DNA from 3 places in the Kosakonia oryzendophytica genome. Region 3 is predicted to be linked to each of the others. Evidence: predicted binding sites of a transcription regulator. Region 3 holds the regulator's gene; each other region holds the start of a gene.
The links. Region 3 encodes PurR, which represses purine synthesis genes. Its sites were predicted from a motif close to CANGCAAACGTTTGCNTG; they were not measured.
Positions count from the first base shown of each region.

Region 1: tusA (sulfurtransferase TusA) is a predicted target of PurR. The motif match lies at 7,213-7,230, and genes of this name have one in related genera.
Region 2: purL (phosphoribosylformylglycinamidine synthase) is a predicted target of PurR. The motif match lies at 3,262-3,279, and genes of this name have one in related genera.

Region 1 is NZ_CP115659.1:358,790-368,635, forward strand. Features, by position in the region: partial or broken gene O9K67_RS01645 (lysophospholipid acyltransferase family protein) at 1-543, opposite strand, end outside; partial or broken gene O9K67_RS01650 (beta-ketoacyl synthase chain length factor) at 522-1,244, opposite strand; gene O9K67_RS01655 (methyltransferase) at 1,323-2,381, opposite strand; gene O9K67_RS01660 (hypothetical protein) at 2,454-2,843, opposite strand; gene O9K67_RS01665 (AI-2E family transporter) at 3,342-4,391, opposite strand; gene O9K67_RS01670 (MFS transporter) at 4,504-5,736, shown strand; gene O9K67_RS01675 (DcrB family lipoprotein) at 5,807-6,364, opposite strand; gene O9K67_RS01680 (7-cyano-7-deazaguanine/7-aminomethyl-7-deazaguanine transporter) at 6,437-7,102, opposite strand; gene tusA (sulfurtransferase TusA) at 7,290-7,535, shown strand; gene zntA (Zn(II)/Cd(II)/Pb(II) translocating P-type ATPase ZntA) at 7,532-9,751, opposite strand; gene O9K67_RS01695 (lysoplasmalogenase) at 9,827-9,846, opposite strand, start outside.
Region 2 is NZ_CP115659.1:1,306,818-1,316,663, forward strand. Features, by position in the region: gene O9K67_RS06460 (MFS transporter) at 1-140, opposite strand, end outside; gene yfhb (phosphatidylglycerophosphatase C) at 326-961, shown strand; gene tadA (tRNA adenosine(34) deaminase TadA) at 980-1,531, shown strand; gene mltF (membrane-bound lytic murein transglycosylase MltF) at 1,538-3,097, opposite strand; gene purL (phosphoribosylformylglycinamidine synthase) at 3,370-7,257, shown strand; gene qseE (two component system sensor histidine kinase QseE/GlrK) at 7,807-9,243, shown strand; gene qseG (two-component system QseEF-associated lipoprotein QseG) at 9,240-9,846, shown strand, end outside.
Region 3 is NZ_CP115659.1:2,874,578-2,884,423, forward strand. Features, by position in the region: gene O9K67_RS13875 (omptin family outer membrane protease) at 1-147, shown strand, start outside; gene O9K67_RS13880 (Grx4 family monothiol glutaredoxin) at 207-551, opposite strand; gene O9K67_RS13885 (C40 family peptidase) at 887-1,735, shown strand; gene sodB (superoxide dismutase [Fe]) at 1,858-2,439, shown strand; gene O9K67_RS13895 (MFS transporter) at 2,473-3,642, opposite strand; gene cydH (cytochrome bd-I oxidase subunit CydH) at 3,813-3,902, opposite strand; gene purR (HTH-type transcriptional repressor PurR) at 4,200-5,225, shown strand; partial or broken gene punR (DNA-binding transcriptional activator PunR) at 5,222-6,156, opposite strand; gene punC (purine nucleoside transporter PunC) at 6,270-7,469, shown strand; gene cfa (cyclopropane fatty acyl phospholipid synthase) at 7,767-8,915, shown strand; gene O9K67_RS13925 (riboflavin synthase) at 8,987-9,631, opposite strand.

The sequences.
Region 1 (9,846 bases), 2.5 Mb from region 3:
CAGTGTCATTGCCTCTCCCGGGCGTGTTCGCGTACCTTCCGGGAAGATGAGAATCGTATCGCCCTGTTGCAGGCGCTGCTCACAGGTGGGAAGCAGGGCATCCGCCTGACTGTTAATCAGGTAGTCCGCCGCTTTTACCACGCCGCCAAGAAAGGGATTGCGCAGCAGCGCACTTTTAACCAAGCAGTCGGTTTCCGGCATCACTGATGCCAGCAGAACATAATCAATAAGCGTAGGGTGGTTGGCCACCACCAGACAACCGCGTTCATGACGCAGGGTTTCTACGCCGTGGATGCGGTAATCCAGTGCGCCTGTTGCTTTCGCGGTGTTTAAAAACAGACGGAAACTGGCGGCAATACTGCGGCGTGCGAGGCGGCGGCGCGTTGCTTTGTCGCGCACGGCAATCAGCAACAGGTTAAACCACACCAGCGACAGCAACAGCCCACCGATGCCAAACAGCGCAAAGCACAAGCCGGTCATCAGCAAGCGCCAGAACCAATTCAGGCGAGAGGCGAGACGTTTCATGCGCGGCTCCAGTGCCAGTTCAAACGCTCGCCGGGAATCATGAATTCACGCTCTTCGCGCAGATAATGTTGTAAAAATTGCACGCTTTGGGGTAGCCGTGGCTCACCTTCACAGATTGCCGCTTCACTGGTGCATTGCAGGTCTTCACCGGCTTCAAAGACCAGCGCGACGGCATAGGCCCAGGTTGGCATATCCGGGGGCAATCCGGGGTGATAAAACGCCGGGAGCGCGCCATCGAAATCCACCATCAGTACGCGCTGATAACCCGCCTGCAAAAAGCAGATGACTTCACATAGCCCCTGCTGGAAGGTATCCAGCCCGGCGGAAAGCGAAGAGGAGACGATAGGTTGTTGGGCAGCAATAGTGAGGTTCCCCACAGCCGAGTTGTGCACCGACATCGCGAAATCGGTCGGCTAGAGATCCTGCCCCATCGCCAGCGCTTGCAGAATGCGGAAGTTACGCTCCAGCTCACCGTGGCGGCTGGTAAAGACCACGGCCTCTACCTGATGCTGGCGCAGCAGCGTGATGCCGCATTCAACGGCCAGCCGACTGCCTGAGCTGAGACGACGCGCGGTCATCATGGGCAGTGCGGTCAATTTTGCCTGGGGTAACGCCGGATCGATAGCGTCGAGGTTTTGTGACCATTCCCGCCACTGCGCCGCTTCACTTAATCCCGGCGCACGAGCCTGCCAGTCGGTAATCTTGAGTGCAAATTTCATCAAACGCGCGTCCGCGAAAAAACGTGATATCCAGTGATGCCGTTTCGGGCATCATGGCGGCGCGGGCGCCGCCCTTTCTTATTTTTTATGACATATCAATAAGGTATGCCCCACCCCGAGGTTATCGAGGCGCTTTTCAACGCCGAAGCCCGCCATGTCGAGATAGCGCAGGAAATTCTCCGCGCTGTAAAAACGGCTGTTGCCATTCGCCATACAGGTAAAGTACAACGACGTTGCGTTTAAACTGAATGCCGCAGCATCAAATTTTTGCGCATCCCAGAACAGTTCCATCACACACAGTCTGGCATCCGGTTTCATGACCTGGGCTATCTTACTTAAGATGCCAACAATCTGTTCCGGGGAGAAGCAGTCCAGGAACTGGCTCATCCACCAGATATCCGCTGCGTTGGGCAGCGGCGCGTCACCCAGCATATCAATTGCATGGAAGCCGATCCGCGAAGCGAGTCCCGCTGCGTTGACGTTTTGCTGCGCCAGGGCGATTTGCTCCGGCAGATCCAGCAAGGTTACCGCGACGTTTTCGTCATATTTGCAGCAACTGATTGCCCACTTTCCGGTATTACCGCCTATATCGTACAGATTTGCCGGCTGGCTGGCGAATATATGCGGTAACGCTGCGTTAAACGCCGCATCGGAATAGTAATGGTCAAAAGCAAACCAACTTTCCCGTGCCGGGTTCGGTAATTGCGATAATGCCGGGTAAATGGTCGGCCATTCGCCAAACACGCGCAGCCCCGCAGGTTTTCCCTGTTTTAGCGCCTCGTCAAGGAAATAGAGTCCCTGATAACAAACATCCTGCGAAAAATCCATATTCACACGCGTCATTGTATCATGGAGCAGGAAGTGTCCGACTTTGGCAAGATAAAAACGATTTGCACTGCGCGTGATAATTCGTCCACTAAGCGCCATGTCGAGTAATACACTCGCGGCATATTCATCGGCTTCGCTCCCGAGAACAATTTCATCAAGGGTTGCGCCCTGATTTCCTTGCTTATCGAGAAAATCCAGCAACCCAAACTTACGCAGACAAACTGCCGTCTGGAATAGCATCGGGGCAAAAGCAATACGCTGCGCTTCCGCTATTGCTTCGAGCGCGCTGAACGGATCCTGTTCATACATGGCGTATACAACCTTATTAAATGCATCAGGATTATCGGACCGTTACCAGCCCGACTTTAGACAGGATGGCAATTAAAGCGCGGCGCCTGAAGCCAAATTCTGCTGAATTTGTTTATCGAGGGTGTTCACCCAAGTGTTGTATTTTTTATGGATTCGACCATCAGACGCTTTCAGGTTCAGGCTGTTTGCGTAGTTAATGGAGTAGCTGTCTGCAGCGTAAGTAATACGAATTTCGGCAACGTGGCCGCGGTTATCCAGACGACCTGTGATAACGCCTGGGCCAGCATCGTTCATAACCCACTGACGTTGTTGACCCGCTTTCAGAATAGCGGCGCGCACCTGAGATTGAGTGTGACCTGCGCTGACCGGGGCGTCGATATTTTGCACAATAGCGGTACGCGCACAACCTGCCAGTGCTCCGGCTACGGCAATCACTGCCAGGAATTGAACAATCTTCTTCATGAGAACTCCGTATCAAATAATTTAAGATTGAAGACACACTTACTTTCTGGAATTAATCCAACGCCATGATGAAAATGGAAAATACTGCCAATAAAAACGGTGCAGATTGCCATTTTTGTTTGCGAATATTGGGTTTTTTTAAAGTGAGTGATACTGCTGCCCGGCTTTTTATAAGCATATTGCCAAATTTTGTGGAGTCAGTCGGGGTGGGCGAATAATAAAATATCATTGTGTACAGTGCAACCATAATGATAAGAGGATATCAATGGTTATATATTACTAATCGTATGTATTACAGGCTGTTAGCTTGATTCTGATGCGGGTAATTATTCTGGTTATAAAATTGTTATATTTATTTAATTAGCTTAAGGTAAATTCCAGGCGTTTTAAGTGGTGCATTGTTTATCGTTAAAACGCCTGCAATAAAGCAGGCGCAATTATTTTCTTTACTTTAACGTTAATAAGATAAATATAAAACTACCCCCGTTGGTAGGTCATTTATCCTGGCAAGCGGCTTTTAGGTCTGCCTGGCCCGAGCAAAATAGCCAGTTTGCTCCCCCCGGTGGTGGTCTCCATCCAGATTTTACATACGCTGGTGAGGGGAACCGACAACAGCATTCCTACCGGGCCGAGCAGCCAGCCCCAGATTAATAATGATAAAAATACCACCAGCGTCGACATGCCAAGGCGGTGGCCCATCATACGGGGCTCCAGGATATTGCCGATGATCATATGCACGACCAGAAAGAGCGCACCCACCAGCAGGCATTCGTAAACGCCATTAAAAAGTAATGCCTGGAGCATGGGCGGAATAGCGGAGATCACGGAGCCAATATTGGGAACATAGTTGAGTAAAAACGCCAGTACTCCCCACATCAATGCGAATTGCACATCCAGCAGTACCAAACCCAGCCAGACAATGACCCCGGTCCATAAACTGAGCAAGGTTTTCAGTGCCAGATAGTGCGACACGCCCTTCAGCGCCCGGTGCAGTCCGGCAATGTGGATCTGCGGGTTGTGCAGCGCGAAACGCAGTTTATAAGGCACATGGCGGACTTCAAAGAGCATAAATACGACGGTCATTACCAGCAGGAGGATGCTGGCCATGGCGTTGGAGAGTTGGGTCATCATCGTGGTGGCAAACGTCATCACGCGATCGGAATCCATCCGTTGCAGCATGCGTTCCGGCGACATATGCAGGTTGAGGAACGGTACCATTTGCTGCAGATCGAGGAATTTGCGCGTTAATTCGCGGTTATATTTTGGCAACAGGGTCATAAAGTCGTTTATCGACGCGGCCAGCACGCCGACCAGCGCGGTGAGGACGATCAGCATAACCAGAACGACGATGGCGATAGCGACCGGGCGCGACAGTTTCCGGCGGATAAACCAGCGGACTAACGGGTTGAGTACGATGGCAAAAAAGAGCGCCAGTAAAAGTTGCACGATAATATCGGCGGCAGCATGGATACCGGCGAGGATCACCACCAGCGCAGCCAGTTTTAAGAGAATATGTAAACCCGCCTGATCAGGCTGAGGATATGTCATATGTACGTCCTTATGTCATTTTGCCTGTTCAAGTGTAGTGCCTTGTAAGGTCTTCGCCTGACGACGATATTCTTAAAGTGAATGCTGATTTCTGTGCGCTGACGTGGTAATAGTGAAACACTGTTGTAAATATCTGGATTTCACTCTCATGCCTGAAAACGCCGCTGAATCGGCGCTTAGCGGATGGCGTCTTAATCTGCGGATTTTGTCCGTCGTTATTTTTAACTTCGCAAGCTACCTCACTATCGGCCTGCCGCTGGCCGTGTTGCCTGGCTATGTCCATGATGTTATGGGGTATAGCGCCTTCTGGGCCGGTTTGGTCATCAGTTTACAATACTTCGCTACGCTGCTTAGCCGACCGCATGCCGGGCGTTATGCCGATGCGCTGGGGCCGAAAAAGGTGGTGGTGTTTGGCCTGTGCGGCGCGTTTCTGAGTGGACTGAGCTACATGTTAGCGGGGATGGGTAGCAGCCATGCCGGTATCCTTAGCCTGGTGTTGCTGTGCCTCGGGCGTGTCATTTTGGGGATCGGCCAGAGCTTTGCCGGAACCGGAGCCACTTTGTGGGGCGTCGGTGTGGTTGGCTCTGTACATATTGGGCGCGTTATTTCCTGGAATGGCATTGCGACGTACGGTGCGATGGCGCTTGGTGCCCCGCTTGGAGTGCTCTGTTATCGCTATGGTGGTTTAGCCGGGTTATCACTCACCATTATGGGGGTGGCGCTGTTGGCGATTTTGCTGGCGCTGCCGCGCCCGGCAGTGAAAGCCAGTAAAGGCAAACCGTTGCCGTTTCGCGCCGTACTGGGCCGCGTGTGGGTGTATGGCCTGGCATTGGCGCTGGGCTCTGCGGGCTTCGGTGTTATCGCCACTTTTATTACCCTTTATTACGATGCGCAGGGCTGGGAAGGGGCGGCCTTCGCCCTGACACTGTTCAGTGTTGCGTTTGTGGGCACGCGTCTGCTGTTTCCGAACGGCATTAACCGCTTCGGCGGGTTGAATGTGGCGATGATCTGCTTTGCGGTGGAAACCATCGGCCTGGTGCTGGTAGGGCTGGCGGCGGATCCGTGGATGGCGAAGCTTGGCGTCTTCCTTGCTGGCGCGGGTTTCTCACTGGTCTTCCCTGCACTTGGTGTGGTGGCGGTGAAAGCCGTACCGCAGCATAACCAGGGTTCTGCACTGGCCACCTATACGGTGTTTATGGATTTGTCGCTCGGTATTACCGGGCCGCTGGCAGGGTTGTTGATGGCCTGGTCCGGGGTCTCAATGATTTATCTGGCGGCGGCTGGACTGGTGGCGATAGCGCTACTGCTGGCGTGGCGATTGAAGTTACGTCCAACATTGGAGTAATGCCTGGTATCACGGAGATCCGCAATAAAAAAGGAACCCGAAGGTTCCTTTTTTCATTTCTGGCGCGGTGTTAATTCACCACGATGGTATTGATAATGTTTTCTGCCGCGGTTTGCGCTTGCTGCTGGTTGTCCGCCGGCAGCGTCACCTGCAGGGTCAGCAGTTTATTATCGACCTTACCCAGTACCACAGAAGACCATGCAGTCTGACCTTTGGCGGAGATAATGCTATCGAGCTGTTGCAGGGGCTGGCCTTTCAACTCAATGGATTTATTGGTCACCACTTGCAGTTGCGGATCGCGGCTGCGCTGCTGATCTTCCAGGCGTTTCGCCAGTGCGGCGAGATCTTCCTGCGTGTTGTCGCCCACAATCACAATCACGGCTTTTTGCCCGGTAGCGTCGGAGTAGACGTGCATATTGTTAGCCTGTGTACCCAGTTTGCCACTCTGATCGGTCATATCTGCCGGAAGCGAGAAGCTGAGTTTGCCGTCGAGCAGCGTGACGGGCTGACCGTTGGCGTTGCTTTCAGCGGCGGCGCCCTGAACAGGTTTTTTGCTGTCGCTGTTATCACAGGCCGCCAGCCCCATTACCAGCAGGCCAATACCGACATATTTCACCAGATTCCGCATTGACTTCATCCTTTCAATAAACAGCCATAACGGCTCATCAGTGCATCTTATCATAACTGATAAGCCGTACCTTTAGCTGGCCTGTAATGCGGGAATTTCAGATTTGTCTGCCAGTCTTTTCAGCAACATATTCAAAAGCACACCGTACATCGGCAGGAAGAACGCGATGCTGATAATCACTTTGAAGCCGTAGTCCACCAGCGCGATTTCCATCCAGTGCTGCGCCATAAACGTATCCGGGCTGTGCCAGAAGGCAATAAAGAAGAATGCAACGGTGTCGCTGGCGTTGCCAAAAACGGTTGATGCGGCAGGCGCCAACCACCAGCGACGGTTCTGACGCAGGCGGTTAAATACGTGTACATCAAGAATCTGACCCAGCGCATAGGCCATAAAACTGGCGGTGGCGATACGCGCCACAAACAGATTGAAGTGGGCGAGTGCACCAAAGCCCTGCCAGGAACCCATATAGAACAGGGAGGAGATCACATACGAAGCCAGCAACGCCGGAACCATCACTGCGAAGATAATCCGCCGTGCGAGGGGCGCGCCGAAAATGCGTACGGTTAAATCCGTCGCCAGGAAGATAAACGGGAAACTGAATGCGCCCCAGGTGGTGTGGAAACCAAAAATGGCAACCGGCAACTGGACCAGATAGTTACTGGAGATGATCACCAGCAGGTGAAAAAGCGAAAGCCAGAACAGCGCCTTCATGCGCTGCGAGTGCGAAAATTGCGTCATATTGTGACCTTTTTGGTAAATGGGGTGAGGGAACCCAGTACTTTTTATGCTCTGTCAAACAGAGCCGCCGCATGATACTGCAATCATCACCGGATGCAATGGCTATTTTTAACGCAATCGTTAACCTTGCTTGCGTCACAAAAAAGGCAGCGTAAACTAATGCGGTTTTTTCCGTTGTGAGATGAAAATGACCGATCCGTTTACCACTGCCGACCATACGCTGGACGCTCAGGGCCTGCGCTGTCCGGAGCCGGTAATGATGGTGCGCAAAACCGTACGCAACATGCAGGTTGGCGAAACATTACTGATTATTGCCGACGATCCGGCAACCACCCGCGATATTCCCGGCTTTTGCCGTTTTATGGAACATGAGCTGGTCGCCGGGCAAACCGAGACGCTGCCGTACCGCTATGTAGTGCGTAAAAGCCACTAATCTTTGCGGCGCAACAGGCGCAGGGCGTTGGCGGTCACCAGCACCGTCGCGCCCGTATCCGCCAGCACCGCCAGCCACAATCCCGTTATTCCCAGCAGCGTCGTCACCAGGAATATGGCCTTCAGTCCCAGCGCCATGGCGATGTTCTGCCGGATATTGCTGTGTGTGGCGCGCGCCAGGCGGATCATCTGACCAAGACCGGTCAATCGGTTATGGGTTAATGCTGCATCGGCAGTTTCCAGTGCGACGTCTGTGCCGCTACCCATTGCAATGCCAATGGCGGCGGCTTTCATTGCCGGCGCGTCGTTAATACCATCGCCCACCATCGCCAGCGGCGCATGCTGGTTTAATGTTTGTACGACGCTGACTTTATCTTCCGGCAGCAGCCCGGCGCGGAAATCCAGTGCTAATTCCCCGGCAATCGCCGCCGCTGCACGCGGGTTATCGCCGGTGAGGATCACGCCTTGTACCCCTAACGCATGGAGCGCGGCTATGGCTTCTTTGGCGTCGTCACGCAGCGTATCCTGCAATGCCAGCGTCCCTATCACTTCTCCGTCACGCTGTACCACAACCACCGTCTGACCGTGGCTTTCCTGGCGATTAATCTGCGCCAGTAACGCGCTGTCCAGCATGCCTGCGGCGAGTTTGTCCGGCGCGCTGATGTGGATGGTGCGCCCGTTTACTTCGGCCTCAATACCTTTCCCGGCCAGAGCGCGCTGCGCCTGCGCATCGGGAATGGCGAGCTGGCGACGCTGAGCTTCCTGCACGATGGCCTGCGCCAGCGGGTGGGTGGAGCCTTGTTCAACAGCGGCGCTCAGTGTTAACAGTTCCTCTTCGCTGCACCCGCTCAGCGGGTTTAACGCGGCGACCTGCGGTTTCCCGATGGTCAGCGTACCGGTCTTATCAAAAGCAATCTGGCGGATGCTGCCCAGTTGCTCCAGCGCTGCGCCGCCTTTGATCAGTGCACCGCGTCGAGCCGCTGCTGCAAGGCCGGAGGTAATCGCCGCCGGGGTGGAGATCACCAGTGCGCAGGGGCAGCCAATCAGCAACAGCGCCAGACTTTTGTAGATCCACTCCAGCCAGGGCGCGGAAAACAGTAACGGAGGCAGGAGGGCGACCAGCAGTGCAACTCCCATTATCACAGGCGTGTAGAGGCGACTAAAGCGATCGATAAAGCGTTCAATCGGCGCGCGACGCTCTTCCGCTTCTTCAATCAGTTTCAGGATACGGTCAATGGCGCTTTCACCGGGTCGGGAAACCACTTCCAGCGTGACCAGCCGATCAACGCTGGTCGCCCCGGCGGGAACCGCCTCGCCGCTGGCGCGTTCAACCGGTACGGATTCACCGGTGAGTGCGCTTTCATCAAAGCTGGCAAACGAAGACAGCAAACGGCCATCCGCCGGTAAACGACCACCAGCAGGGACTTCAATCGTATCGCCGGGTTGCAGTTCGCTGGCTGCCACCGTCTGACGTTCACCGTTGCGCAGGCGGGTTGCGGTGTCCGGTTTCAGCGCCATCAATGCGCTGACGCCACGGCGTGCGCGGCTGGCAGCCCAGCCTTCAAGGCGCTCGCCAATTAAAAACAGCATCAGCACCATGGCGGCTTCGGCAGTGGCACCAATAAACAGCGCACCGATGGCGGCGACGCTCATTAACGTTTCGATGGCGAACCAGGAACCGCTTTTCATCAAGCGCAGCGCCTGACGGGCGATAGGCCACAGGCCAACAAGCGTAGTGGCGATAAATGCGGCCTGGCCGAGCGGATGGTTGAACTGCTCTAGCAACCAGCTTATTGCCATCATGACGATCAACAGGAGCAGCGGCAGGTTTTCGCGCAGGCTCGAAGGAGGCGCTTCCGGCGCACTGTGTTCGCCTCGCAACTGATAACCCGCCTGCTGTACCGCCTGTTCGACCTGTGTACGTACATCACGGTTAGCCACGACAGTGAGTTTTTCTGTGGCGAAGGCAACCTGCACCAGGCCGATGCCATCAAGCTGGCGTACGGCGTTTTCCACTTTACGGGCACAGGCGGCACAATCCATACCGGAGACCTGCCAGCTATAACGCTCACCTTCGGCGCTCACCGGGGCAGCAACGGTGTTTTCGCAGGTTTCGTCGGCACAACACGGTTGCGGTTTTTCCGGCATCGGGCGCAGTTTGACCGCCGCGAACTGCGGGGCTTTTTTCGGTTCAGGCTGCGGTGTGGGGGTCGGCATTGCATCCTCCGGTTAATGATAATTTTCTCATTAACCAGAGTATGCACTCTGGAGTCGACTCCAGAGTCAAGCTTTTTAAATATACAGAGAGCGAA
Region 2 (9,846 bases), 1.6 Mb from region 3:
GAACCGCCGATGTCCAGTACCGCAAAGGCCAGTGCAATCGGAGCGATGCCGTTACCCAGTACGGTGAACAGACGGGCAAAGAACAGATGTCGGAAAGAGGCAGAGCTAAAGGCGCGCATCGTTTTGGTATGCGAAGTCATGGTCACTACGGTTCCTGGAAAGATAAGGCAGTGTAGTGCATCTGTGGCGTAACGAAATAGCTGCTTTATATTGCAGGTGTCTTGTTACCGGAAAAGTCAGGTTCTATCTGTTAGGCTATCTCTAATAGCGATCGCCAGAAGAGGATAAATGGCGATCGGCGTTTAACCAGGCAGAGGGACAACATTTGGCTACCAGCGAGCGCCGCGTCGTATTTTTTGATCTTGACGGAACACTGCACCAGCAGGATATGTTCGGTACGTTTTTACGTTATCTGTTGCGGCACCAGCCGTTGAATGCCTTGTTGGTGCTGCCGCTATTGCCGGTGATTGCTGGCGCGTTATTGATTAAAGGGCGTGCAGCCCGCTGGCCTATGAGCCTGCTGCTCTGGGGCTGCACGTTTGGCCACAGTGAACACCAACTGAAAAAGCGTGAGCAGCAGTTTGTCCGCTGGTTTCGCGAACACGTGACGGCGTTTCCGGTGGTGCAATCGCGACTAACCCAGTACCTTACCGCTTCTGATGCGGATATCTGGTTGATCACGGGCTCGCCGCAACCGCTGGTGGAGCAAGTCTATTTTGATACGCCCTGGTTGCCGAAGGTGAATGTGATTGCCAGTCAGATCAACCGTCGTTATGGCGGCTGGGTGCTAACGATGCGCTGTCTCGGGCACGAGAAAGTGGCGCAACTGGAGCGGAAAATCGGTACGCCGCTGCGTCTGTACAGTGGTTATAGCGACAGCAAGCAAGACAACCCGTTGCTCTATTTTTGCCAGCACCGCTGGCGTGTGACGCCGCGCGGTGAGTTACAGCAACTGGAATAAACAGCGAAGGGCTGTATAATGCGCCCGCCTGAATCACTGGAGTTTTTCCCTTTGTCCAATCCTGAACTGAACCATGAATACTGGATGCGTTATGCGCTGACGCTGGCGAAACGTGCATGGGAAGAAGGCGAAGTGCCCGTTGGCGCGGTACTGGTGCATAACGAACGGGTGATTGGCGAAGGCTGGAACCGGCCGATTGGCCGTCACGATCCCACGGCGCATGCGGAGATCATGGCACTGCGTCAGGGGGGGATGGTGCTGCAAAACTACCGCCTGATCGACACCACGCTCTATGTCACGCTGGAGCCCTGCGTGATGTGCGCCGGGGCAATGGTGCATAGCCGCATTGGTCATCTGGTGTTTGGCGCGCGGGATGCGAAAACCGGTGCGGCGGGTTCGCTGATGGATGTGCTGCATCACCCGGGAATGAACCACCGGGTGGCGATCACCGAAGGGGTGCTGCGCGATGAGTGTGCGGCAATGCTGAGCGACTTTTTCCGCCAGCGTCGGCAGGAGAAAAAAGCGCTGAAAAAAACGCTCTCTGATTCACAAGAGCAGTCGGGCGGTTAAAGCACTTTATCGGTTCACTTTCAGTGGGTTTTTTACCAACGTATCCGGCGTCAGCAGCGGGTTGCGCGGAAAAGGATCGCTGGTGGTAAAGGCGCTAAAAGGCAGTATGCCGTAGGCGGGGCGGTTCAGTTCATCCGTAGAAACCGCCGGGTAACTCTTTGCCAGCTTTAGCGCTTTGGCCGCTTCTTTCTCTTTCTCAAGCAGGTAACCGACCAGGCTGATTTCATACTTACGGATGTTCTCCACATAAGCGTATGCTTCATGCCCGCGTGCGTAGCCGTAGGTCAGTTTGCTGTACCAGGGTTTCTGGCTCAGTAGCGGCAGACGCTGTTTTACATCGGCCCAGCTATCGGGGTTGCCTTTGGTTTTTGCCGTCAGCGCGCGTGCATCCAGCATATGCGCATAGCCCATATTGTAGGCCGCCAGCGCAAACCAGATTTTCTCATCCTGCGGTACGCTGTCCGGCACTTTGCTCATCATATCCTGCAAGTAGCGCGCGCCGCCGCTAATGCTCTGTTCCGCATCGGTACGATCGCTTAGGCCTAAACTTTGCGCCGTATTTTTTGTCAGCATCATCAGGCCGCGCACCCCGGTTGGTGAGGTGGCCTGGGCGTCCCAGTGTGACTCCTGATAGGAGATGGCTGCCAGCAGACGCCAGTCGATCTGCTGGGCATATTTCTCAAACATCGGTTGCAGCTCGGGCAGTACGCTATCGACAGCGCGCAGGAAAGTGCGCGTATCCACATAGTCAAAGTCTTCACCATGCCCGAGATACTTCTCCTCCAGCCGTGCGAGGGTACCGTCTTCATTCATATTATTGAAGAAATCCAGCATGGCGGCTGAAAGGGTATTGTCGTCATCGCGCTTGCTGAACCAGGTGACCGGCTGTTCATCGGTCACATCCAGTGCGACAGCCAGCTCAGGGTGCACCCGCTGGAACAGGCTTATCGCCACCGAGTCGGCAATGGTGTAACTCAATTTGCCTTCCAGCACCTGTTCCATCAACGCATTGGTGCCGAGCTTCTCATCCACCGTCCAGCTTAAATCCGGGTATTTTTTCTCTTTTAAGGCGCGAAGATCGTCGATCACCACCTGCCCCGGTGCAACGGTCAATTGGCTGGCGTTAACAGATTGCAGCGTGCGCGGGCGAGGGCTGCCAACCCGGTAAACCAGTTGCTGAGAAACGGAGTAGTAAACCGGGCCGGTCTGGTAGTTTTTGATGCGTTCGCTGTTGTACACCAGTCCTGCAGCGAGCATATCCGCATCATCATGATCGAGATCGTCAAAGAGCTGGCTGATATTCTGGCGGACGGTGACTTTGAGCTTCACACCCAGATAGTCGGCGAAATGCTGCGCCAGATCGTAATCGAGACCGTAGGATTTTCCGTCAATACGGGTATAGGTGAGCGGTGTGGCAATGGTGCTGACGCGCAATTCCCCGCGGGCTTTGATTGCCGCGATGCGGTTATCGGCTTTGCCGAACCAGGGAATGGATGGCCACAGGGCCGCTGCCAGCAGCAGGGTGACAATGCCGATGAGCAGATAATTAATCTTAAATTTTTTCAATCAGTTAATTCTCTGCGCCGTACTTTGCCTCAGCAGATGGCCGTCATGATAACAACAAGGTTTGTCTGTGATTGAGCGGCATTTTGCGCAACAAAACGCCAGTTGGCAACTAATTAGAGTGGTCGGCGGCAGCTATTGTCAAAAATCCGGGCTGATTTTATTTCGACGCAAACGGTTTCGTAGGCGCTCAGGATTCTCTATAATGACGCCCGTTTTCCCCTGGTGCACACTTAAAGCGTCCCCGACGCTTCGTAATCGAAGACGAGAGACTTATGATGGAAATTCTGCGTGGTTCGCCTGCATTGTCCGCTTTTCGTATCAACAAACTGCTGGCGCGTTTTCAGGCGGCCAACCTCCCGGTCAGTAATATTTACGCCGAGTACGCTCACTTCGCTGATCTGAACGACACCCTGACCGAAGAAGAGTACGCCCGGCTCCAGCGCCTGTTGAAATATGGCCCGAGCCTGAGCAGCCATACCCCAACCGGAACCTTACTGCTCGTCACTCCTCGTCCTGGCACCATCTCTCCCTGGTCTTCCAAAGCTACCGATATTGCGCACAACTGCGGCCTTAATAAGATCAACCGCCTTGAACGCGGCGTTGCGTACTATGTAGACGCCGATGGCCTGACGGACGCCCAGTGGGCTCAGATCGCAGCAGAACTGCATGATCGCATGATGGAGAGCGTATTCACCTCACAGGCGGATGCTGAGCGCCTGTTTGAACACCATCAGCCGGCACCGGTACAAAGCGTCGACTTACTGGGTGAAGGCCGCCAGGCGCTGATCGACGCCAACCTGCGTCTTGGCCTGGCATTAGCAGACGATGAAATCGACTATCTGCAAGACGCCTTTACCCGTCTGGGGCGCAACCCGAACGATATCGAACTCTATATGTTCGCCCAGGCGAACTCCGAGCACTGCCGCCACAAAATCTTCAACGCCGACTGGGTGATTGATGGCAAGCCGCAGCCGAAGTCATTGTTTAAAATGATCAAAAACACCTTCGAGAAAACGCCGGATTTCGTCCTGTCTGCGTATAAAGACAACGCCGCCGTGATGGAAGGTTCAGCTGTTGGCCGCTTCTTCGCCGATCGCGGTGAAGGCCGTTACGATTACCATCAAGAACCGGCGCATATTCTGATGAAGGTGGAAACACATAACCACCCGACGGCGATCTCTCCGTGGCCGGGGGCTGCGACCGGATCCGGCGGTGAGATCCGTGACGAAGGGGCAACCGGTCGTGGCGCGAAGCCGAAAGCGGGCCTGGTGGGTTTCTCCGTTTCCAACCTGCGTATTCCGGGCTTTGAACAACCGTGGGAAGAAGATTTTGGTAAGCCTGAGCGTATCGTTACCGCGCTGGATATTATGACCGATGGCCCACTGGGCGGCGCGGCGTTTAACAACGAATTTGGTCGCCCGGCGCTGAACGGCTATTTCCGTACCTATGAAGAGAAAGTGAATAGCCATAACGGCGAAGAGCTGCGCGGCTACCACAAACCGATCATGCTGGCGGGCGGGATCGGTAACATTCGTGCCGATCACGTACAAAAAGGCGAGATCACCGTAGGTGCGAAACTGATCGTCCTTGGTGGCCCGGCGATGAATATCGGCCTGGGGGGCGGCGCAGCATCCTCTATGGCGTCTGGTCAGTCTGATGCGGATCTGGATTTTGCCTCAGTTCAGCGCGACAACCCGGAAATGGAGCGTCGTTGCCAGGAGGTGATTGACCGTTGCTGGCAACTGGGCGATGCCAACCCGATCCTCTTTATTCATGACGTGGGCGCGGGCGGTCTGTCCAATGCCATGCCTGAGCTGGTCAGCGATGGTGGTCGCGGCGGTCGTTTTGAACTGCGTGACATTCTCAGCGATGAGCCGGGTATGAGCCCGCTGGAGATCTGGTGTAACGAATCGCAGGAACGCTATGTGTTGGCGGTTGCCGCCGATCAACTGGCGCTGTTTGATGAGCTGTGTCGCCGCGAACGCGCGCCTTATGCGATGATTGGCGAAGCGACCGAAGCGCAGCACCTGACGCTGAACGACAACCATTTTAACGATCAACCGATCGACATGCCGCTGGATGTGCTGTTAGGCAAAACGCCGAAGATGACCCGCAACGTTGAGACCCGTCAGGCGACCGGCGATGCATTTACGACACAGGGCATTTCGGTTGCAGACGCAGTGAATCGCGTGCTGCATTTGCCGACCGTGGCGGAAAAAACCTTCCTCGTGACCATTGGCGACCGCACGGTGACCGGTATGGTCGCCCGCGATCAGATGGTCGGGCCGTGGCAGATCCCGGTAGCGAACTGTGCGGTGACTACTGCCAGCCTCGATAGCTACTATGGTGAAGCGATGGCGCTGGGTGAACGTGCGCCGGTTGCGCTGCTGGACTTTGCGGCTTCCGCGCGTCTGGCCGTGGGGGAAGCATTGACCAATATCGCGGCAACGCAGATTGGCGACATCAAACGCATTAAGCTGTCCGCAAACTGGATGGCGGCGGCAGGGCATCCTGGCGAAGACGCAGGCCTGTACGCGGCAGTGAAAGCGGTGGGTGAAGAGCTTTGCCCTGCATTGGGACTGACCATTCCGGTGGGCAAAGATTCCATGTCGATGAAAACCCGCTGGCAGGAAGGAAATGAACAGCGTGAGATGACTTCGCCGCTGTCGCTGGTGATCACGGCCTTTGCGCGCGTTGAAGATGTACGTCATACAGTAACGCCGCAACTCTCCACCGAAGATAACGCCCTGTTGCTTATCGATCTGGGTAACGGCAACAATGCGTTGGGCGCAACGGCGTTGGCGCAGGTTTATCGTCAACTGGGCGACAAGCCCGCCGATGTACGTAACGTTGAGCAACTGAAAGGCTTCTATGATGCCATCCAGGCGCTGGTTGCGGCGGGCAAATTGCTGGCTTACCACGATCGTTCCGACGGCGGTCTGCTGGTGACGCTGGCGGAAATGGCCTTTACGGGGCACTGCGGTGTAAATGTGAATATCGCTTCCCTGGGAGGCGATCGTCTGGCGGCGTTGTTTAATGAAGAGCTGGGCGCGGTTATCCAGGTGCGTGCGGGCGACCGCGAAGCGGTGGAAAGCGTGCTGGCGACATACGGTCTGGGCGATTGTGTTCATTATCTGGGAAATGCTGTCTCCGGCGATCGCTTTGTCATTGAAGCTGATGGTCAGGCAGTGTTCAGTGAAAGCCGCACCACGCTTCGTATGTGGTGGGCGGAAACCACCTGGCAGATGCAGCGCCTGCGTGATAACCCGGAGTGTGCGGATCAGGAGCATGACGCGAAAGCCAATGACAACGATCCAGGGCTGAATGTAAAACTGTCGTTCGATATTAACGAAGATATCGCTGCGCCGTTTATTGCCACTGGCGCGCGCCCGAAAGTGGCGGTACTGCGCGAGCAGGGCGTCAACTCACATGTTGAGATGGCGGCCGCGTTCCACCGCGCAGGTTTTGATGCAATCGATGTGCATATGAGCGACCTCCTGGCCGGGCGCTCCGGGCTGGAAAACGTCCATGCGCTGGTCGCTTGTGGCGGCTTCTCTTACGGTGATGTGCTGGGCGCGGGCGAAGGCTGGGCGAAATCGATCCTGTTTAACGACCGTGTACGCGACGAGTTCGAAACCTTCTTCCACCGTCCGCAGACGCTGGCGCTGGGCGTATGCAATGGCTGCCAGATGATGTCCAACCTGCGCGAACTGATCCCGGGTAGCGAACTGTGGCCACGCTTTGTGCGTAACCACTCCGATCGTTTCGAAGCGCGTTTCAGCCTGGTGGAAGTGACGCAGAGCCCGTCATTGTTGCTCGGCGGCATGGTGGGATCGCAAATGCCCATCGCCGTATCTCACGGTGAAGGTCGTGTGGAAGTGCGCGATGATGCGCACCTGGCTGCGCTTGAAAGCAAAGGACTGGTGGCGCTGCGTTATGTCGATAACTTCGGCAAGGTGACGCAGACTTACCCGGCGAACCCGAACGGCTCGCCGAACGGCATTACGGCGGTCACGAATGAAAGCGGCCGCGTGACGATCATGATGCCGCATCCGGAGCGTGTATTCCGTACGGTGTCTAACTCCTGGCATCCGGAGAACTGGGGTGAAGATAGCCCGTGGATGCGTATTTTCCGTAACGCCCGTAAACAGTTGGGTTAAATTCGCGAGAAGCGTATAAAGCCTCCGGCCTTTCTGGCGGAGGCTTTTTTATTACCTGTTGAAAAGTGTCGGCATTTCCCGACAATGGCTTTTCTTTTGTGTCTCTAAATGGCGACATTTAATTATATGAATTATAAGTAATTATTTTAAACGCTATTAGAGTGTTGTTAAACAGCGACAGTGAGATGAAAAAACAAACATCTTGCCGTTGCGTGTGGTAAATATAAAATCAATTATAATCAATGATTTAAATTATTTGTTTGTGCATTGGCATAATATGTGCATAATACTAAGCAGTGGCTCATTCATCTTTCTTATGTCAGCCCCTTCGGGACGTGCTACATAAACTTCGAATGACGCACTTAAAGGTGCCTGCCGTCCACCTGCTGATAATTGCTTTGCTTTATCAGGCTTCGGGCGAAACGTCGAGTTAGGCACCGCCTAATTTCATAACAGAGCCGGGCTTATGCCCGGCTTTGTTGTTTCTGGCTTTCCCCCGGCGCGTTACTCAGTTAGCATCCCTGTATCTATTCTTGCGAGAGCATTGCGTTGAAACGTTGGCTTGTTTTCCCCCGCTCGCTACGCCAGTTGGTGATGATGGCGTTTCTGTTGATTTTATTACCGCTGCTGGTACTGGCCTGGCAGGCGTGGCAAAGCCTGAATGCCCTCAGCGCCCAGGCACTACAAACCAACCGCACAACGCTCATTGACGCGCGTCGCAGCGAAGCCATGACCAACGCAGCGTTGGAAATGGAGCGCAGTTACCGCCAGTATTGCGTGCTCGACGATGCCACGCTGGCGCGGGTGTATCAGAATCAGCGTAAACGCTACAGTGAAATGCTGGATGCCCATGCGGGCGTGCTGCCGGATGATAAGCTCTACCAGGCGCTACGCCAGGATCTGAACGACCTTGCCCAATTGCAGTGTAAAAACAGCGGTCCTTCCGCTTCAGCCTCCGAGCGGCTGGAAGCCTTTGCCGCCGCAAACACCGAAATGGTGCAATCTACCCGTGCGGTCGTGTTCTCCCGTGGTCAGCAATTACAACTGGAAATCGCCGAACGCGGCCAGTTTTTTGGCTGGCAGGCGCTGGTGTTGTTTATGGTCAGTCTCGGGCTGGTGCTGCTGTTTACCCGAATGATCATCGGTCCGGTGAAGGGGATTGAACGGATGATCAACCGGCTGGGGGAAGGGCGATCGCTTGGCCATACTGTGGTGTTTAAAGGCCCGCGCGAGCTGCGCTATGTGGGCGAACGCATTATCTGGCTCAGTGAAAGGCTGGCGTGGCTGGAGTCGCAGCGCCATCAGTTTTTACGTCATTTGTCACATGAGCTTAAAACCCCCCTCGCCAGTATGCGCGAAGGAACGGAGTTGCTTGCCGATGAAGTGGTGGGGCCGCTGACCGCGGAACAGAAAGAGGTGGTTGAGATCCTCGATGCCAGCAGTCGCAACCTGCAAAAACTTATTGAGCAACTCCTCGACTATAACCGCAAGCTTGCCGACGGCGCGGTTGAGCTGGAAGAGGTTGAGATCGCACCGCTGGTGGACATGGTTATCTCTGCTCACAGTTTGCCGGCGCGAGCTAAAATGATGCATACCGGGGTCACGCTCGATGCGGCCACCTGTCAGGCTGAACCAATGTTACTGATGAGCGTGCTGGATAATCTCTACTCTAACGCTGTGCACTATGGTGCTGAATCCGGTAACATTTATCTGCACAGCTATATTGCCGGCGCGCGGCTCTTTATAGACGTGACAAATACCGGTACGCCTATCCCTGAAGCAGAACGCAGCATGATCTTCGAGCCCTTTTTTCAGGGCAGCCATCAACGAAAAGGGGCGGTAAAAGGCAGTGGGTTAGGGCTTAGTATTGCCAGAGATTGTATTCGTCGTATGCAGGGCGAACTCTATCTGGCAACCGATAGCGAAGCCGATGTCTGTTTCCGTATTGAGTTACCGCTCAATGTGCCGGTAAAAGAGATTAAATGAACCTGGACCTGGTAAGTATGTCGCATGTTTTTTCCCGCGTAATTAACGCGGTGTCACCGCGCAATAAATGGCTTCGTGCGTTTCCTTGCCTGTTGCTGGCCGGATGCGTGGCGCAAAAGCCGCAAAGCGCTATCCATAATGGCCAGGAAGAACGACTCCCTGAGCACCAACTGGCGGATTTTCTCTCAACAGACTGTGATGACATCTGGCTATTGTCGGGCCCGCATGTCGACACCAACCCGCTTTACTGGCTGCGAGCGATGGATTGCGCACAGCGTCTGGCCCCGGCAGTGGCCCGTGCTGAAGCGCGCTCCTGGACGGATGATAACTGGGCTGCCACGTTCCGGCGTGGCATTTTGCTCTCCAGCGCTAAAATCACACCGCTTGAACGGCGTGATTACACTACCCGGCTGGACGCTGTAAGCCCGACTATCCCGGCGCAGGTTCGCCCGTTGTTCCAGCTCTGGCGCGATAGTGAAATGTTGCAGTTACAACTGTCAGAAGAGCGCAGTCGCTACAGCAAACTGCAACAATCCACCGATAGCGAGCTGGATACGTTGCGCCAGCAGCAGCAATTTTTACGTGAGCAACTGGAAACCACCA
Region 3 (9,846 bases):
GAGGGAACCTGGAATCGGGTGACAAATAAGAAGACTGACGTTAACGTTAATAACTATCGTCAAAATATAAATGCAGACTATAAAAATGGTGGCGGTATTGAAAGTTATAATATGCTAACGACCGCAGGGCTGGTATACACCTTTTGACAGTAAAAAGGGTTCATGTTGAAACATGAACCCTTTTAGCAACGTTAACCGCGAGCGGCTTACTCCGCGCCCTGCTCGCCCTTATGCTTAGCGGCCGCTTCTTTGATCAGCGTCTGCAACTCACCACGTTGATACATCTCAATCAGGATGTCGCAGCCGCCAACCAGTTCACCTTCCACCCACAGTTGCGGGAAGGTTGGCCAGTTCGCATACTTCGGCAGTTCAGCGCGGATATCCGGGTTCTGCAGAATATCCACATAAGCGAAACGTTCACCACAGGCAGACAGCGCCTGTACAGCCTGAGCGGAGAAGCCGCAGCTTGGCAGCTTCGGAGAGCCTTTCATGTACAGCAGAATCGGGTTTTCAGCGATCTGGCGCTGGATTTTTTCAAGTGTAGTGCTCATTGTCTTGCTTCCTTCAACTTCTACGGCAGATGGTGGATAGTGTAACGGTTCAGAGAGCCAACCGAAAATAACATTTTGTTCACTGGTTACGATTTTACGTCCATACCTGTAAAGTTGCCTCCAAAATGTGACTTAACACAATTCAGATTCCGCCGGTTGCTTAACTCTTAACCGCCATAGAAACGTTTTGCTGCTTTTTTTTGCGCTTGCTAACGAAACGCAGCTATAGATGCAAAAACACTCTTAACTTTTGTGCTTTTTATGGATTAGAATCGACGGGTTTTGAAATCATACGCACGCATTGTTAAATGCCTGCTCTAACAGGGGATTGCTCAGTGGCGCGAATACCAAAATCTTCGATCACGCTCTGTGCTTTGTTGTTCACCACGCTTTCTTTCACGCCATTGGCTAACGCCTCTGAACAGGCGCGAGCGTCGGCCGTGCAAAAATCGCATCTGGCGAAAGCATCCGAACGTAAGAAAAAAACCACATCGCAAAAGACATCAAAGAAAAACAGTCGCAACGCAGAAACCAAAACAACGAACAAAATAACGAACAAAAAAACGACGGAGACCAAAAAATCTCCGGCAACGAAGAAAGTCACCACCAGCAGTAAAGCCAGCCAACTCTCTACGCGTCGTAATAAATCCAGCCAGACCAAAACCGCTGCTGTAACCTGGACCGAAAAATGTACGCCGCGTAAAGGCCACAAACCGCACTGCGTTAAAGTCAAAAGCACTAAGACGGCTGCTCTTGCCGATGTGCACAAAGTCCGTATCCAAAAAGCGCAGAAAACCGCCATGTCCAAACTGATGAATCAGATTGGCAAGCCATATCACTGGGGCGGCACCTCTCCCAATACAGGTTTCGACTGCAGTGGACTGGTCTATTACGCCTATAAAGATTTGGTGAAATTCCGCATTCCACGTACGGCAAATGAGATGTATCACCTGCGTGATGCCTCGCCGGTGAATGTCGCAGAACTGGAAAGCGGTGATTTGGTCTTTTTCCGCACCCAGGGTCGCGGCACAGCGGACCACGTTGGTGTTTACGTAGGTAACGGCAAGTTTATCCAGTCACCGCGCAGCGGCCAGGATATTCAGGTTACCTCGCTCAGTGAAGACTACTGGCAGCGTCACTACGTCGGTGCCCGCCGCGTGGTTACACCGAAAACCATTCGTTAATCCTGTTACCTGCCGCTTCTGTGGCAGGTAACTCTCTCTTTTGCCACCCCTTTCTATTTGCTACTCTATCCATACACTCAGTAGGGCTATTGGGTGTATTAAAATAATGAAGGAGAGTAGCAATGTCGTTCGAATTACCTGCATTACCGTATGCAAAAGACGCCCTGGCGCCGCATATCTCGGCTGAAACACTGGACTACCACTATGGTAAGCACCATCAGGCCTATGTCACCAACCTTAATAACCTGATCAAAGGCACTGCCTTCGAAGGCAAATCCCTGGAAGCGATCGTGAAGAGCAGCGAAGGCGGCGTGTTTAACAATGCCGCGCAGGTCTGGAACCACACTTTCTACTGGCACTGTCTCGCCCCGAACGCGGGTGGCGAACCGACAGGCGCGCTGGCTTCTGCTATTGCGAAGTCATTCGGTAGCTTCGCTGAATTCAAAGCGCAGTTTACCGACGCGGCGGTCAAAAACTTTGGTGCGGGCTGGACATGGCTGGTGAAGAAGGCTGATGGCGAACTGGCGATTGTGTCAACATCGAACGCCGGTACACCGCTAACGACGGATGCCACGCCGTTGCTGACCGTTGATGTCTGGGAACATGCCTATTACATCGATTACCGTAACGCCCGTCCGAACTATCTGGAGCACTTCTGGGCGCTGGTAAACTGGGACTTTGTGGCGAAAAATCTCGCTGCGTAAATCTCACCAGGAGGGGGAACCCCCTCCTGATTATTATTCTGCTGCTGTGCAGGCACGTTCCGGCTGAGTACGGCCCGAAGAGAGCACCACCAACAGGCCAAGACCGGCGATAATCGCCCCCATCACCGGCACAAAGCTGTAACCCAGACCACCGGATATGACTGCCCCACCGGCTGCGGCACCCAATGCGTTCCCCAGGTTAAATGCACCAATGTTCACGGAAGAGGACAGACCCGGTGCTTCATGTGCCACGCGCATGACTCGCATCTGCAACGGCGGCACCACGGCGAAAGTCGCTGCGCCCCAGACCACCATACTGATAGCCGCGCCGATCGCGCTTTGTGCAAGAAACGGGATAGCCAGCATGATGGCAATCAACAGCACCAAAAAGCCTTTAAGTGTTCCGGTCACAGAACGGTCCGCCAGTTTACCGCCAAGATAGTTGCCGATGGAGAACCCAACGCCAATCAGCACCAGCATTGCCGTAATAAAGACAGGCGTCGCATCTGTGATGGTCCGCAGAACCGGTGAAATGTAGGTATACAGCGTGAACATCGCCCCTGCCCCTAATACTGTGGTCAGCAGTGCAGACAAGACCTGCGGGCGCATCAGCACCGCCAGCTCTTTACGCACCTCAGGGCGTTCTCCGGTGCCGCCTTTCGGCAGTGAGAAGAACAGACTCAGCATGGCGACAATGCCCAGTGCCGCAGTTGCCATAAACGACATGCGCCAGCCAATGGTTTCACCCAGCCAGGTCGCAGCCGGCACCCCACCGATATTGGCGATGGTTAGCCCCATAAACATGGTGGCGACGGCGCTGGCTTGTTTTTCTTTGGCAACAACGCTTGCAGCAACCACCGATCCCAGGCCAAAGAATGCCCCGTGATTGAGACTGGTGACGATACGCGCCAGCATCAGGGTGGCGTAATTCGGTGCAATCGCCGACAACACATTACCCAGCGTAAAAATCGCCATCAAAAAAATCAGCGCGTTGCGTCTGCCGCGATGAGAAAGCAGTAAGGTCATTAACGGCGCACCGACCATTACGCCGACAGCATAGGCGCTAATCAGCATCCCCGCCGCCGGGATAGAAACGTCAACGCCGCGGGCAATCACCGGCAGTAATCCCATCGGGGAGAACTCGGTCGTACCGATGCCAAAGGCGCCAATCGCCAGGGCAAGCAAAGGGAAATTCATTTTCATAAACTGACTCCGGAAAAGCCGTGTCGATTCGGGACACTGTCGCAGAAGTCAAAAGTATGACATCAATCACAAAAAACAGCAGTTAGCGGAATGACAAAAGAGTATTGCAAAATTGATAACAATGGCGGGGATGAAAACGGAGGGGGAACCCGGTTCCCCCTCGCGCAGAATCAATGCAGTGCAGCAGTCAGGGCGCCGAAAACGATCAGACCCAGCACGATGACGGTAGTGAACAGTGAATACTTCAGGTCGGTGCTCATCAATTTTCTCCGTTTTAATTTCCACACAAAAAGTGAGATAGCGCATTTTTGCACAAATAAACGTAAAAATCTTGCAGGAATTAGCGTGTCAGATGTTTTATCACTTCCCCTTTTGCTCAAGATCAGACAAAATTCGACGCTAAATTTATTAGCGTACCGGCCATTGACTCCCCTCCTGACGTCCAGTGTCTTTTTCCCGGCGTACCGCACCCCCATTCATGGGTACAGGGTGATTGAAGGCAAACGTTTACCTTATGTATTATCAGGAGCTTGAGATATGGTCTGGAGTGACATCTGATGGCAACGATCAAAGACGTAGCGAAGCGAGCAAACGTTTCCACCACAACCGTATCACACGTAATTAACAAAACACGTTTTGTCGCCGAAGAGACGCGCAATGCTGTGTGGGCGGCGATCAAAGAGCTGCATTATTCACCGAGCGCCGTGGCGCGCAGCCTGAAGGTGAATCACACCAAATCGATCGGCCTGCTGGCCACCAGCAGCGAAGCAGCCTACTTTGCCGAAATCATTGAGGCTGTTGAGAAGAAGTGCTTCCAGAAAGGCTACACCCTGATTCTTGGTAATGCCTGGAATAACCTGGAAAAACAGCGCGCTTACTTGTCGATGATGGCGCAAAAGCGTGTTGATGGTCTGCTGGTAATGTGTTCCGAGTATCCGGAATCCCTACTGAGCATGCTGGAAGAGTATCGCCATATCCCGATGGTCGTTATGGACTGGGGCGAAGCCAAAGCCGACTTTACTGACACGGTGATCGATAACGCCTTTGAAGGCGGTTATATGGCCGGGCGTTATCTGATCGAACGCGGCCACCGCGATATCGGTGTGATCCCGGGTCCGCTTGAGCGCAACACCGGCGCGGGCCGTCTCGCCGGCTTTATGAAAGCAATGGAAGAAGCCACCATTTCCGTACCGGAAAGCTGGATTGTCCAGGGCGACTTTGAACCTGAGTCTGGTTATCGCGCCATGCAGCAGATCCTTGCACAGACGCATCGCCCGACAGCCGTTTTCTGCGGCGGCGATATTATGGCCATGGGTGCGCTGTGTGCGGCCGACGAGATGGGATTACGCGTCCCACAGGATATTTCGGTGATCGGGTATGACAATGTGCGTAACTCCCGCTTCTTCACGCCGTCACTGACCACAATACACCAGCCGAAAGATTCGCTGGGTGAAACTGCGTTTACCATGCTGCTTGACCGTATTGTGAATAAACGCGAAGAGTCGCAATCCATTGAAGTGCATCCGCGTCTGATCGAGCGTCGCTCAGTCGCCGATGGTCCGTTCCGCGACTACCGCCGTTAATCCCCTTTTGCGGGAGCCCTTATTCCGGCTCCCGCAACCATTCCCGATTCAGCGTTTCACTGTCCCCCAGGTACTCAAGAAGCCAGTTCAGTGCAGGTGATGCCTCGTTCTGCTGCCACGTCAGGCAACAAGCGGCATCTGGGAAGGGATTTTCCAGCTCCAGCGCCACCCACTCCCCGCGATCGAGCCAGGGCCTGGCAAAATGCGCCGGGACCATTCCCACGCACAACCCGGCAGACAGACAGGCTTCGGATGATTTCCAGTCCGGTACTATCACGCGTTTCTGGTTATCCAGCAGCCAGGTAATGCGCTTTGGTAACGAGCGTGATGTATCTTCCTGTATCAGTGAGGGCCAGTTACGCAACGTCTCATCACTTAATGGGCCCGGCAGCGCCGCCAGCGGATGCCGACAGGAAACCACACACTTCCAGCTCAGCATTCCCATATCGCGAAAAGCATAGCGCCCACCGACCGGGATAGCCTGCGTTGCACCAATAGCCAGTTCAACACGCCCGTCGGCCAGTGCATCCCAGACGCCGTTAAACACTTCCTGATAAACCTGGAGTTCCACATCGCTAAAGTGACGATAAAAATCGACGATCAGCTGTCGTGTGCGTTCGGGTCTGACAATGTTGTCCACCGCAATCGCCAGTTGCCCGCGCCAGCCATTCGCAATCTGCTGGCACTGTTGACGGGTGACCTGCATTTTTTTGATAACAGAACGCCCTTCTTTCAAAAACCAGACGCCAGCGGGCGTTAACTCCACATCGCGGTGACGCCGTTCAAACAGTGGAACCGCCAGCCACTCCTCCAGTTGCCTCACGGTGTAGCTGACAGCAGAAGGCACGCGGTGCAACTCCTGAGCCGCGCCGCTAAAACTGCCGTTACGCGCCACAGCATCTACCACTTCCAGCGAATATTCTGACCACATAATCTGCCTGCAAAAAATTTGAAACCATTGCGCAAATATTAGCGTTTCACAAGGGAGAATGCACTCCTTACACTCGACAACCCTGATAACCTGCACAAAGAAGAGATACCACAATGCAACCTGGCAAAGGATTTTTAGTCTGGCTCGCGGGATTAAGCGTGCTGGGCTTTTTAGCCACCGATATGTACCTGCCCGCGTTCAGCGCTATTCAGCAAGATTTAGAGACCTCCTCCGCTGTTGTCAGCGCCACATTGAGCCTGTTTCTGGCCGGGTTTGCCGTTGCACAACTGCTGTGGGGACCGTTATCGGATCGCTATGGGCGCAAACCGATTCTGTTAACCGGCCTGGGGATTTTCGCTGTGGGCTGTCTGGGAACAGTATGGGTGCGGGACGCCACGCTGTTATTGGTGCTGCGTTTTGTACAGGCCGTCGGGGTTTGCGCCGCAACAGTAAGCTGGCAGGCGCTGGTCACGGATTATTACCCGTCACACCGTGTTAACCGTATTTTCGCCACAATTATGCCGCTGGTCGGGCTGACACCCGCGCTGGCCCCCCTGCTCGGCGCGTGGATCCTTGCGCATCTCGGCTGGCAGGCAATCTTTGCCACGCTGCTGGTGATTACGCTGGTGTTGATGATCCCGGCGTTACGCCTGAAATCGTCGGCTGAGGCAACGGCGCCGGATGAGCAGTCGCTGACATTTATGGATCTGCTGCGCGCCCGCGACTATCGTGGCAATGTGATTATCTATGCTGCCTGTTCCGCCAGTTTCTTCGCCTGGCTGACCGGCTCACCGTTTATCCTGCATGAGATGGGGTACGGCCCCTCTGCGATTGGCCTGAGCTATGTACCACAGACCATTGCATTTTTGGTGGGGGGTTATGGTTGCCGCGCTGCGCTACAGAAGTGGCAAGGCGAACAACTGCTTCCCTGGTTGCTAAGTGCGTTTGCCCTCAGCGTGATGACCACCTGGGCGGTCGGCTTTATGCCGAACGTGTCGCTGACCGCACTGCTGATCCCGTTCTGCGTTATGGCAATGGCCAATGGCGCTATTTATCCCATCGTGGTTGCCCAGGCATTACGCCCTTTTCCGCAGGCAACCGGCCGTGCCGCCGCGCTGCAAAATACGCTGCAACTTGGGTTGTGCTTCCTCGCAAGCCTGGTGGTCTCATGGCTTATCGCCACGCCGCTACTGACCACCACCAGCGTAATGCTGTCGATGGTACTGCTGGCGACGCTGGGATATCGTCTGCAAAGGCAACCGCATCGCAGGTATGCGAAAGAGGCCACCACAACAGCATCCTCACGGGGATAGTCGCTGCGGCGATTATCCCTAAGTCACTGATTAGCATGCTAACAGTTTTCTGTTGAATCACCTGATTTTGAAGCCTATACTAAATTTCGCTGTTTTATAAATACGATAAATATTATGTAGTAACGGGCGTCGGATTACGCCCGTTTCACCATGGATGGCCTTTCGGCAAGGGTTCTCCCTTCCTCTGTTCTACGTCGGATATCAGCCTCACGGCGAAAACCGTGAGATTTCTCACAAGCCCGAAAAAGCGTCTACGCTGTTTGAAGGTTCTGATCACTGGTTAGTGATGGAGAAGTTATGAGTTCATCGTGTATAGAAGAAGTCAGCGTACGGGATGATAATTGGTTCCGTATAGCAAACGAGCTACTGAGCCGCGCCGGTATCCAGGTTAATGGCCCCGCAGCTTCAGATATTCAGGTGAAAAATCCTGATTTTTTCAAACGCGTTTTACAGGAAGGTTCGCTCGGACTCGGCGAAAGTTATATGGATGGCTGGTGGGATTGCGACCGGCTGGACATCTTCTTCACCAAAGTTCTCCGCGCCGGCCTGGAAAACCAACTCCCGCACCACCTGAAAGACACTCTCCGCATTGCCGGAGCAAGATTATTTAATCTGCAGAGTAAGAAACGGGCCTGGATTGTGGGTAAAGAGCATTACGATCTCGGTAATGACTTGTTTACCCGCATGCTGGATCCGCAGATGCAATACTCTTGCGCCTACTGGAAAGAGGCCGACACCCTTGAGGACGCGCAACTGGCTAAACTGAGGCTTTGCTGTGAAAAGTTGCAGTTAAGACCCGGGATGCGCGTGCTCGATATTGGTTGTGGATGGGGCGGGCTGGCGCAATTTATGGCGCAAAATTACGGCGTCAGCGTGGTGGGCGTCACCATTTCCGCCGAGCAACAAAAACTGGCGCAACAGCGGTGTGAAGGCCTCGATGTGGAGATCCGCCTGCAAGATTACCGCGACATGAACGACCAGTTCGATCGCATTGTGTCTGTCGGTATGTTTGAACATGTCGGGCCGAAAAACTATGCGACCTATTTCAGCGTGGTGGATCGTAATCTCAAACCCGATGGCATTTTCCTGCTGCATACCATCGGCTCTAAACGTACCGATCACAACGTTGATCCATGGATTGACCGTTATATTTTCCCTAACGGTTGCCTGCCTTCCGTACGCCAGATCGCGGACGCGAGCGAGGCGCATTTCGTGCTGGAAGACTGGCATAACTTTGGCGCCGATTATGACCGCACGCTGATGGCGTGGTATGCCCGTTTCCTTGACGCATGGCCGGAGATTGCCGATAACTACTCCGAACGGTTTAAACGGATGTTCAGCTACTATTTGAACGCCTGCGCGGGCGCGTTTCGCGCGCGGGATATCCAGCTCTGGCAGGTAGTATTTAGTCGCGGTATTGAACGGGGATTGCGCGTGGCGCGCTGATCCCTTAGCCCCTTGTAAAAAGGCCGCATTATCAATGTGCGGCCTTTTTTATTTTTCTCGTCAGGAGGCCATTACTCTTCGCTAATCATAGCAGCGACAGCGGCAGCCTCTTTTGCAGCCAGTACGCGCTCAACGGTATCGACAACCGCCTGCGTTTGCGGATCAATTTCAATATTGACACGATGCCCCAGTTTTTTGGCTCCGAGCGTGGTGCGTTGCAACGTCTCCGGGATCAGGTGCACACAGAAACGGCTGCTGGTTACTTCCCCCACCGTCAGGCTGATGCCATCAATACCGATAAAGCCTTTATAGAGTATGTATTTCATCAAGGTCGGATCCGACACCTTGAACCAAATCTGGCGATTATTTTCCGACGTGAGGATTTTGACGATTTCCGCAGTGGTCATAATATGGCCGGACATCAGATGTCCGCCAATTTCATCACTGAATTTCGCCGCGCGCTCCACGTTTACCTCATCACCAACGCCCAGCTCACCCAGGTTGGTAATACGCAACGTTTCTTTCATTAAATCGAAACTAATACGACTGCCGTCGATGGCCGTTACGGTCAGACAACAGCCATTGTTCGCGATGGAAGCACCGGTTTCGATGCCATCAAGCATATGCTCAGGAAGTTCAACGACGTGGGTGCGGAAATTGGGTTTATCATCAATAGACACCAGTTTTGCCGTGCCCTGTACAATACCAGTAAACATACCTACCACTCCTGTTCCCATTCATACGGCGTTACCGTTTTCTTTACGCACAATAACAGGTGGAAATTGCCGTTGCCAGTCTCAATCCCACCGCCGGGCGTTTTCCCGGACAGATAACAATAAGATGAACAACGGTCTGCGTGCGGCAAGAGAGTGTTGATGCAGGGTTAACATGGCAAAAACGGGGCTTAACAGGTAATATTTGAACATATGCC